3 regions of the Affinirhizobium gouqiense genome follow, and region 3 is predicted to be linked to each of the others. Evidence: predicted binding sites of a transcription regulator. Region 3 holds the regulator's gene; each other region holds the start of a gene.
What was found. The regulator LexA, encoded in region 3, represses DNA repair genes until DNA is damaged. The targets are predictions, from matches to a motif close to TGTTCNNNNTGTGTTCNG.
Positions count from the first base shown of each region.

Region 1: QTJ18_RS15220 (ATP-dependent helicase) is a predicted target of LexA. The motif match lies at 1,476-1,493, and genes of this name have one in related genera.
Region 2: QTJ18_RS06465 (ATP-dependent helicase) is a predicted target of LexA. The motif match lies at 1,432-1,449, and genes of this name have one in related genera.

Region 1 is NZ_CP129382.1:1,405,814-1,409,076, reverse strand. It holds gene QTJ18_RS15220 (ATP-dependent helicase) at 1-1,433, opposite strand, end outside; gene QTJ18_RS15215 (efflux RND transporter periplasmic adaptor subunit) at 1,791-3,062, shown strand; gene QTJ18_RS15210 (efflux RND transporter permease subunit) at 3,059-3,263, shown strand, end outside.
Region 2 is NZ_CP129381.1:1,138,861-1,142,123, forward strand. It holds gene QTJ18_RS06455 (tripartite tricarboxylate transporter substrate-binding protein) at 1-400, opposite strand, end outside; gene QTJ18_RS06460 (GntR family transcriptional regulator) at 547-1,278, shown strand; gene QTJ18_RS06465 (ATP-dependent helicase) at 1,600-3,263, shown strand, end outside.
Region 3 is NZ_CP129382.1:846,569-849,831, forward strand. It holds gene QTJ18_RS12470 (ComEC/Rec2 family competence protein) at 1-1,183, shown strand, start outside; gene lexA (transcriptional repressor LexA) at 1,164-1,883, opposite strand; gene kdsA (3-deoxy-8-phosphooctulonate synthase) at 2,147-2,998, shown strand; gene eno (phosphopyruvate hydratase) at 3,157-3,263, shown strand, end outside.

The DNA.
Region 1 (3,263 bases), 560 kb from region 3:
GGCGTATTGACAATGCGTTCGAATGCCAGGTCGTCGGCGGGCTGGCACACCAGGCGGAAATAGGCCATGGCATCGCGGATTTCGAGGCGCTCGTAGAAGCGGGGGCCGCCGATGACACGATAATTGAGGCCGAGCGTGACGAACCGGTCTTCGAACTCGCGCATCTGGAAGGAGGCGCGCACCAGAATCGCCATGTCGTTCAGATTGTGCTTCTTGCCCGTCGAATCGCCGCGCTGCAGCTGTTCGATCGTTTCGCCGACGGCACGGGCCTCTTCCTCCGAATCCCAGGCGGCATGCACGATGACCTTCTCGTCATCCGGATCGGTGCGTTCGGTAAACAGCGTCTTGCCGAGGCGGCCTTCGTTATGGGCGATCAGATGGCCGGCGGCGCCGAGAATATGCTCCGTCGAGCGGTAATTGCGTTCCAGCCGGATCACCCTGGCGCCGGCGAAATCCTTCTCGAAGCGAAGGATGTTATCGACCTCGGCGCCGCGCCAGCCATAGATGGACTGGTCGTCATCGCCGACGCAGCAGACATTTTGAGCCACGTCCTTCGGCCGCTGGGCAAGCAGGCGCAGCCACATATACTGGGCGGTATTGGTGTCCTGATACTCGTCCACCAGGATATAGCGAAACCGCTGATGATAATCCTTCAGCACATCGGGATTGCGGCGGAAGAGATCGATCGGGTGCAGCAGAAGATCGCCGAAATCGCAAGCGTTCAGCGTCTTCAGCCTTGCCTGATAGGCGGCGTAGAGTTCGCGCCCCTTGCCGTTGCCGAAGGCGCGGGCATCGCCCTCGGGAATATCCTTGGGCGTCAGGCCCTTGTTCTTCCAGCCATCGATCATGCCGGCGAACTGGCGGGCCGGCCAGCGCTTGTCGTCCAGGCCTTCCGCCTGGATGAGCTGCTTGATCAGACGGGTGACGTCGTCCGTATCCAGAATGGTGAAGTCGGAGCGCAATCCGACCAGCTCGGCATGGCGCCGCAGGAGCTTCACGCCAATCGAATGGAAGGTGCCGAGCCAGGGCATGCCCTCCACCGCGCCGCCGACGAGGACGCCGACGCGTTCCTTCATCTCCCGCGCCGCCTTGTTGGTGAAGGTCACCGCCAGGATCTGGCTGGGATAGGCGCGGCCTGTCGCCAGGATATGGGCGATGCGGGTCGTCAGCACGCGCGTCTTGCCCGTGCCGGCGCCGGCCAATACGAGGACCGGGCCATCCAGCGTCTCGACCGCCTCGCGCTGTTCCGGATTGAGGCCTGAGAGATAGTCGGGCGCCCGGTTCTGGTCGCGCGCCGCCATGGCACGCGCGGCAATGCCCAATCCGCCGGCTGCTTCTACAGCCGGGTTGGAATTGGCCTGGCCGGTTTTGCTGCGCGGCGCGTGGTCCGGTTCCTCGTCGAAGAACGGAATGTCATCGAAACTGTTCGTCATGGCGACAATCTAACGGTTCTGGACGAACATGGCCATAGATGATGTTCTGCTTTCATTCCCTATGTACAGCCTGCAAGGTGCAAGATCAGGGCACAACAAGGCCCTGGCATGGCAAAAAGACGGCCGATCACCCCGCGCTCACGCCAGCGTGATGGATTCTACATGACAAGTTGGTAAGGTAGGGCATGCTGCCATTGCCGAAAGTCTGATTGAATATAATAATTTGCTGATATGGGCCTTCCGGTTCGGCGCGCGCCTCAAACACTCGCTGCCGAGCCTGATCCGGTTCGTGTCCGTGACCGTTATGAATGGCGTCTGCCGCGATCGGATCGTCCAGTCTGTCCCTTGGAGTTTTGAATGCGCATCTGGAAGCAAGTGCTCCTCAGTCTCGCCGTGCTGCTTGTCGGCGCCTGTCTTTGGCTTTTCCTGCGTCCGGATACGGCTTCGAGCTTCGTGTCGCTGGGTGTCCCGGAGCCGCTGGTGGCGCTTATTGCTCCGCAACAGGCGGAGAATGCTCGGGCCGGCGAGGCAGCCGGCGGTGCGGGGTCGGCGGCCAATGGGCGCTCCGGTTCGGCAGGCGAGGGCAGTGGCCAGGCTGGTCGTCAGGCGGGCGGCCAAGGTAACGGCCAAGGTAACAGTCAGGGAAGTGGCGGGGGGCAGGGCGGTCGCGCTACAACCGTGGTGGCCGAAGCGGTCGAGGCCGGAACGGTCAATGACCGTCTGGCGGCGATCGGCGATGGACGCGCCATCCAGACTGTTGTCGTGATGCCGCAGAGCACCGGCACAATCAGCGAAATTCTCGTCAGCTCCGGCCAGCGAGTCAAGACCGGCGATCTGCTGGCGCGTCTCGATAATGACGAGCAGCTGATCGAGCGGGACAAGGCGCGCGTGGCGCTCAATAGCGCCCGGGAGCGGTCGCAATCCTACAAGAACCTGCGGTCGGTTGCCCGCCTCGACGTGCTGGATGCGCAGATCGCCGAACAATCGGCCGAGCTGGCGTTGGCCACGGCGGAACTCAACCTGAAGCGGCGCGACATCGTGGCGCCGATCGACGGCGTCGCGGGGATCGTCGCGGTCAATGTCGGAGACAATGTCACGACGCAGACGAGCATTGTGACGCTCGACGACCGCTCGCAGATCCTCGTCGATTTCTGGGCGCCGGAGCGGTTCGTCACCCAGCTGAAGCCGGGTCTTGCGGTGGAGGCGAGCTCCGTCAGCCGTCCGGGCCAATCCTTTTCCGGCGAGATCGATTCGATCGACAACCGGGTCGATTCGGCAAGCCGCACCATTCGCGTGCGGGCCAAGATCGAAAATGGCGAGGATCTGCTGCGCGCCGGCATGTCCTTTGCCGTCTCCCTCCGCTTTGCCGGCGATGATTTTCCGGCTGTCGATCCGCTGGCCGTGCAATGGGATGCCGAAGGCGCCTATGTCTGGAAGGTCACCGGCGGAACGGCGGAAAAAGTGCGGGTCCGCATCATCCAGCGCAATCCCGACAGGGTTCTGGTCGATGCAGAGCTGACGCCCGAAGACAAGGTCGTCACCGAGGGCCTGCAGCGCGTGCGCGAGGGACAGCCGGTACAGATCCAAGGCGAGGCAAATCCGAAAGTGGCGGAGGCAAAACAGACATGAGCGATGCGCGCGAAGACGCCTCGACCCAGGCGAAATCCACGTTCACGGCCCTGTTCGTCCGCCGCCCAATTCTGGCGGCCGTTCTCAACACCCTGCTTGTCGTCGCCGGCCTTGCCGCCTTTGTCGGCGTCGAGGTGCGGGAATTGCCGGATGTCGACCAGCCGGTCATCACGGTCCGGACCACCTATGACGGTGCGTCGC
Region 2 (3,263 bases), on a different replicon from region 3:
CGAGATCCTTGCGGGCCACCACCGTCATCGGGACTTCCGTAATCAGCCCGATGCTGGAGAAATCCTCGATCGGCTTGTAACTCAGATTGGGGTAGAGGGCCGCGAAGGTCGCGGTGCCGATATGGTAGAGCAGAAGCCGATAGCCGTCCGGTTCTGCCTGCGCCACCGTGGCCGCGCCCAAAGAACCGCCGGCCCCGCCCATATTCTCGATCAGGACCTGCTGACCAAGGGTCTGCGACATGGACTGTGCAACCAGGCGCGCCACCGCATCGCTCGGCCCGCCGGCCGCGGCAGGGACCATGATGGTGATCGGTTTGTCGGGGTAAACGGCCTGCGCTCCGGCGGTGCCGGCGGCACCCGTTACAAGCACCGCGGCCAATGCCATGCGAATTATAGTCATCCTCTCCTCCTGTGGATCGTGATCCGCTGCCTCCACACCGGATGTCTTCCATGCTATCTTGCATGCAAGAAAGAATTTATAGAGGATTGGCTGCTTGTCAACGGCGTTTCGCGTAGAAGATGAATGTGCACATGAACGAGGCGGCCATGATCAGACCCAATGAAAACCTGTATGCCCCGATTGGCGATCAGGATGCGCCGCCTGCCGAGGCCTCGAGCGCCGGGCGTGTCACGGCGGCCTATCAGGCCATACGCGAAGCGATCCGCTCCAATGTCTTTCCGCCCGGCTACCAGGCGGCCGAGGTTGAAATCGCCCGCCAGCTCGGCATGAGCCGCACGCCCGTGCACGAAGCCATGGCGCGCCTTCAGGAGGATGGGCTGGTCCGCATTCTTCCCAAAAAAGGCATCATCATCCGGGCCCTGTCGGCAACCGATATCGACGAGATCTACGAGGTGACCATCGCGCTGGAGGGCGCAGCCGCCGCCCGCATCGCCTCTTTTCCTCCCGAACAGAGACAGCCTGTGGCCGAGCAGTTGCGCCAGGCCACCTCTGCCATGGATAAGGCCCTCATGAAGGAGGACCTGAAGGAATGGGCGCTGGCGGACGAACATTTCCACGAGCTGCTGGTGGCCAGCAGCGGCAATCGCCGCCTGATGCGGATGGCGGGCACGGTGGCCGACCAGTTGCACCGGGCACGCATGTTTACCCTGACGCTCCGGCCTCTGCCGTCTCAATCATCCAAGGAGCATCTGGCCATCATCGCCGGCATCGAAGCGGGCGACGCGGAAAAGGCAAGCGGCGCGGCACGCCATCACCGCCAGCACGCGCGCGACCAGCTCCTGCCGCTGATCGCGCGGCTGAACCTGCGGAACCTTTGAGGAGAGGCGGCAGGCAAGCCGCCAAAGCCCTGCGTGCTTTCGCCCATGGTCAGGCGAATGCAGCGGCTTTTGTCCCGCGTCTCCGGCGCCTTTCCGCTCGCCGACTGACACACCTTCGAAGTCAGGGCTTTGCAGCGGACGGCCATCCTGCTATGTTCGTTATTTGTTCCGACTATTCTAACCGAGGATCCGGGACAGGCGGTCGCCGCTTGGCTTCGGCGTCGGCCGGGTCTGCGGCGCATCCGCCCGCGAACGGCATTCAGCTGGCGGGGCAGATAGGCCAATCCGGCGGGATTTGTAGAGAGTGCATTCTGGGGACACATGACGGCATATCTTGAAAAGCTCAATGACAGGCAGCGTCTGGCTGTGGAGCATGGTGTCGGCCCGGAAAAGGGCGTCATCGGCGGTCCCTTGCTGATCATTGCCGGTGCGGGCTCCGGCAAGACGAATACGCTGGCGCACCGGGTGGCCCATCTCATCGTCAACGGCGCGGATCCCCGGCGGATTCTGTTGATGACATTTTCGCGCCGCGCCGCCTCGGAAATGGGTCGACGGGTGGAGCGCATCTGCCGGCAGGTTCTGGGAGACAATGCCGCAATCATGACCGATGCTCTCGCCTGGGCCGGCACGTTTCACGGGATCGGTGCGCGCCTCCTGCGCATCTATTCCGAGCAGATCGGCCTCGATGTCGATTTTACCATCCATGATCGCGAAGACAGCGCCGACCTGATGAACCTCGTGCGCCACGAGCTCGGCTTTTCCAAGACCGAAAGCCGCTTTCCGACCAAGGGCACCTGCCTTGCGATCTATTCGCGCGTCGTCAATTCCGAGAGCCCGATCCATGCGGTGCTGAAATCCGCCTATCCCTGGGCGGTCGGCTGGGAAGCGCAGTTGAAACAGCTTTTCGCCGCTTATGTGGATGCCAAGCAGGCCCAGAATGTCCTCGATTACGATGACCTCCTGCTTTACTGGGCGCAGGTCATGTCCGATCCTGATCTGGCCGAGGATATTGGCGGGCGCTTCGATCACGTGCTCGTGGATGAATATCAGGACACCAACCGGCTCCAGGCCTCCATCCTGCTCGGTCTGAAACCGGCCGGCCGGGGCCTGACCGTGGTCGGCGACGATGCCCAGTCGATCTATTCCTTCCGGGCCGCGACGGTGCGCAATATCCTGGATTTTCCTGCGTCCTTCTCGCCCGATCCTGCCGATGTCATCACGCTTGACCGCAATTACCGCTCGACACAGCCAATCCTGGCCGCCGCCAACGGCGTCATCGATCTTGCCCGCGAGAGGTTCACCAAGAACCTGTGGACCGAGCGGCAGTCGGAGCAGCGTCCGCTCCTGGTCACCGTCAAGGACGAGACGGACCAGGCCGGTTACATCGTCGAGCAGGTTCTGGCCAATCGCGAAGTCGGCATGCCGCTGAAGCAGCAGGCCGTGCTGTTTCGCACCTCCAGCCATAGCGGCACGCTCGAAGTGGAACTCACCCGCCGCAATATTCCCTTCGTGAAATTCGGCGGCCTGAAATTCCTCGACAGCGCGCATGTGAAGGATCTGCTGGCGACCATCCGCTTCGCCCAGAACCCGCGCGATCGCGTGGCCGGGTTCCGTCTCCTTCAGATGCTGCCGGGAATCGGACCGCAGACGGCCGCTCGCATCCTCGACACGATCGCACAGGATCCGGAGCCCCTCCACTCGCTGTCCGAAATTCCGGCGCCGCCCAAGACCGGCGAGGATTGGCCGGCCTTCATTGCGCTGCTGTCTGGCCTTCGCAAGGCGGACGGCGGTTGGCCAGGCGAGATCGGCCTGGCTCGGCAGTGGTATGAACCGCATCTCGACCGCATTCACGAGGATGCCGATACGCGCAAGGGCGACCTTCTGCAATTGGAGCAGATCGCAGGTGGCTATCCGAGCCGCGAACGCTTCCTGACCGAACTGACGCTCGATCCACCGGATGCGACGAGCGATCAGGCCGGCGTACC
Region 3 (3,263 bases):
GCGTCGACCCGGGCTCCTGTGGCTGGTGGCAACGGCGGGCCGCTTTGCGTGGGTGCTGCTGCTGGAGGCCTTCATGACCTCGCTGATCGGTGGACTTTCCACCACGATCTACTCGGCAGGGCATTTTCATCAGATCACCACCTATGGCCTAGCGGCCAATCTGGCCTCCATGCCGCTGATTTCCTTTGTGGTCATGCCCGCTGCCCTGATCGGCATGCTGGCCATGCCGCTTGGCCTGGACGGCCCCGTCTTCTCCCTCATGGGCGTGGCTGTCGATATGGTGATCGCCATTGCCACGCATGTGGCGAGTTGGGGCGGCATCGCGGCCACGGGACAGCCGCCGGCGCTTTTTCTGCCGCTGGCCTCCCTCGGCCTGACCTGCCTTGTCCTCCTGCGCACCCAGCTGAAGCTGATCGGCCTGCCTGTCCTGGCTGCGGCCCTCGCTCTGGCCGGATTGGCCCGGGTGATGCCGCCGCCCGACCTGCTGATTTCGGAGGATGGCACACTGGCGGCCGTTCTCTCAGATAAGGAGGCGATGATCAGCCGCGCGCACGCACCGGAATTCCTCTATCGGCAATGGCAGAATGCCTACCGCATCACCACGACGAGACCGGCAGAAGAGGTGACGGACAATAGCAGGACGTCTGCCGCCGAAGCTCGCCGGGACCATCGAGGCGGCGCAAGGCCGCGGGAGAAGGATAAGCCCTCCGCTAAGCCGCGGGTGAAGGAGGTGCTGACGCATGATCAGCTGACGTCAATGAAGGCACAGCTCAGCCATTGGCTTCAGCGCAGCGACGGCCGTCATTTCAGCTGCCTCCGGGGCAAGGCCTGCCTCATTCGGACCAGCGACGGCGTGCGCATCGTGCTTCTCGAGGATGCCCGTTATGTCGGCTCCGCCTGCGACAGCGCCGATCTCGTCATCGCACGACGATCGCGAATGCAGGCCTGCCGCTCGGGCGCCGTCCTGATCACCGGTGATCACCTGCGTCGACTGGGAGCCGTGACGCTGAAGTTTGGCGGAAGTGCCGATCGCAAAGCCTGGTCGATGACAGCCGCCATGCCCGTCGAGACGGAGCAACTCCGTCCCTGGCAGATCCACCGCACCTATGCCTGGACCACGCGCAGCTTCGACAATCACCTGCCGGACCATCTCCGGCGCCTGATCAATGGTAACGGCGGATGAGACCCACGAGCTTGCCCTGGACCTTGACCCGGTCCGACGAGAAAATCCGCGTCTCATAAGCGGGATTGGCCGCCTCCAGGGCAATCGAGGCGCCCTTTCGACGGAACCGCTTCAGGGTCGCTTCCTCATCATCCACCAGCGCCACCACGATATCGCCCGGGCTGGCCGTGCTGCCATTGCGGATGATCACCGTATCGCCGTCGAGAATGCCGGCCTCGATCATCGAATCGCCTTTGACCTCAAGCGCGTAATGTTCGCCATTGCCCAGCATTTCGATGGGGACGCTGATCTCATGCGTGTTGTTCTGGATGGCGGAGATCGGCACACCGGCAGCGATTCTGCCCATCACCGGCACATTGGCCGAATAGCGCTGGTCGTCCACCGGCGCTTGCGGTGCGGCCGGCTTGCTCGGCGGCGCCTTGCCAAGGCTGCCTTCGATCACGCTGGGCGAGAAGCCGCGCCGCGGCTGCGCCGGCGGGGTATAGGCATCGGGAAGCTTGATGACTTCAAGCGCCCTGGCGCGATTCGGAAGCCGGCGAATGAAGCCGCGCTCTTCCAGCGCGGTGATCAGGCGATGAATGCCGGATTTCGACGCGAGATCGAGAGCATCCTTCATTTCATCGAAGGATGGAGGTACACCGGACTCCTTCATGCGTTCATGAATGAACAGAAGCAGTTCCTGTTGTTTGCGAGTCAGCATCGTCGAAAGCCCCAATGGAAACAAATCCAGAACGGACACTATCTGTTCCACATGTGTTCCGCAAGCCGTGATGCTGCTTTCTGGCCCAAAAATGCGCGGCGGGCTTGACGATTTGCAAATGCGCCCCGCCATGCCGATCTGTCGGTGACAGAGATACTGGCCGCTGCTAAGGGCTAGCGTCAGGAAAGACAAACAGGCCGGGCCGGCGCGCAAAGCGCCCCGCGGCGCGCCGCCCGCTTGCGGCGAACGGATGTGAGGATTTGATGATGACGGTCAAGGCCAATTCCGAGATTGTGGTCGGCGACGGGGCGCGCCAGGTCCGCTTTTCCAATCAGGCACCGATTTCGCTGATCTGCGGTCCCTGCCAGATGGAAAGCCGCGACCACGCCTTCATGATGGCCGGCGCCATCCGCGAGATCTGCGACCGGCTCGGCATCGGCCTGATCTACAAATCCTCCTTCGACAAGGCCAACCGCACGTCGATCGCGGGCAAACGAGGAATCGGCCTGGAAAAGGCGATGGAGATCTTTGCGGATCTGAAGCAGGAATTCGGCTTCCCGGTGCTCACCGACGTCCATACCGAGGAGCAATGCGCGATCGTTGCCGAGACGGTGGACGTGCTGCAGATCCCCGCCTTTCTGTGCCGGCAGACCGATCTCCTGGTCGCCGCCGCCGCGACCGGCCGTGTCATCAATGTCAAGAAGGGGCAGTTTCTGGCGCCCTGGGACATGAAGAATGTGCTGGCCAAGTTCACCGAAAGCGGCAATCCGAATGTGCTCCTGTGCGAGCGGGGCGCATCCTTCGGCTATAACACGCTGGTTTCCGACATGCGGTCGCTGCCGATCATGGCCGATCTCGGCGCTCCGGTCATCTTCGATGCGACACATTCGGTGCAGCAGCCGGGAGGGCAGGGCGGCTCGACCGGCGGCGAGCGGCGTTTCGTCGAGACCCTTGCCCGCGCAGCCGTCGCGGTCGGCGTGGCCGGCCTGTTCATCGAGGCGCATGACGATCCCGATCACGCGCCGTCCGATGGCCCGAACATGGTCCGCCTGGCGGATCTGGAACGCCTGCTGGAGCGGCTGATGGCGCTCGACACGGTCGCCAAGACGGTCTGAGCAGAGGCCGGCTGGATAGCCGTCTTCGGCGCGGATGGCGTGCTGCCATCGCCATCCGCAGGACGGGGTCGGGCTGTCATGCTCCTGCCATTGTATTTTCTGTGCCTTTGGATAAGACAGGCAGTGATTTCCACCGCACTTACCAGCAGGAAAAGCTCATGACAGCCATTACCGATATCGTCGCGCGCGAGATTCTCGACAGCCGCGGAAACCCGACCGTCGAAGTCGATGTTCACCTGGAAGACGGCAGCATGGGCCGCGCCGC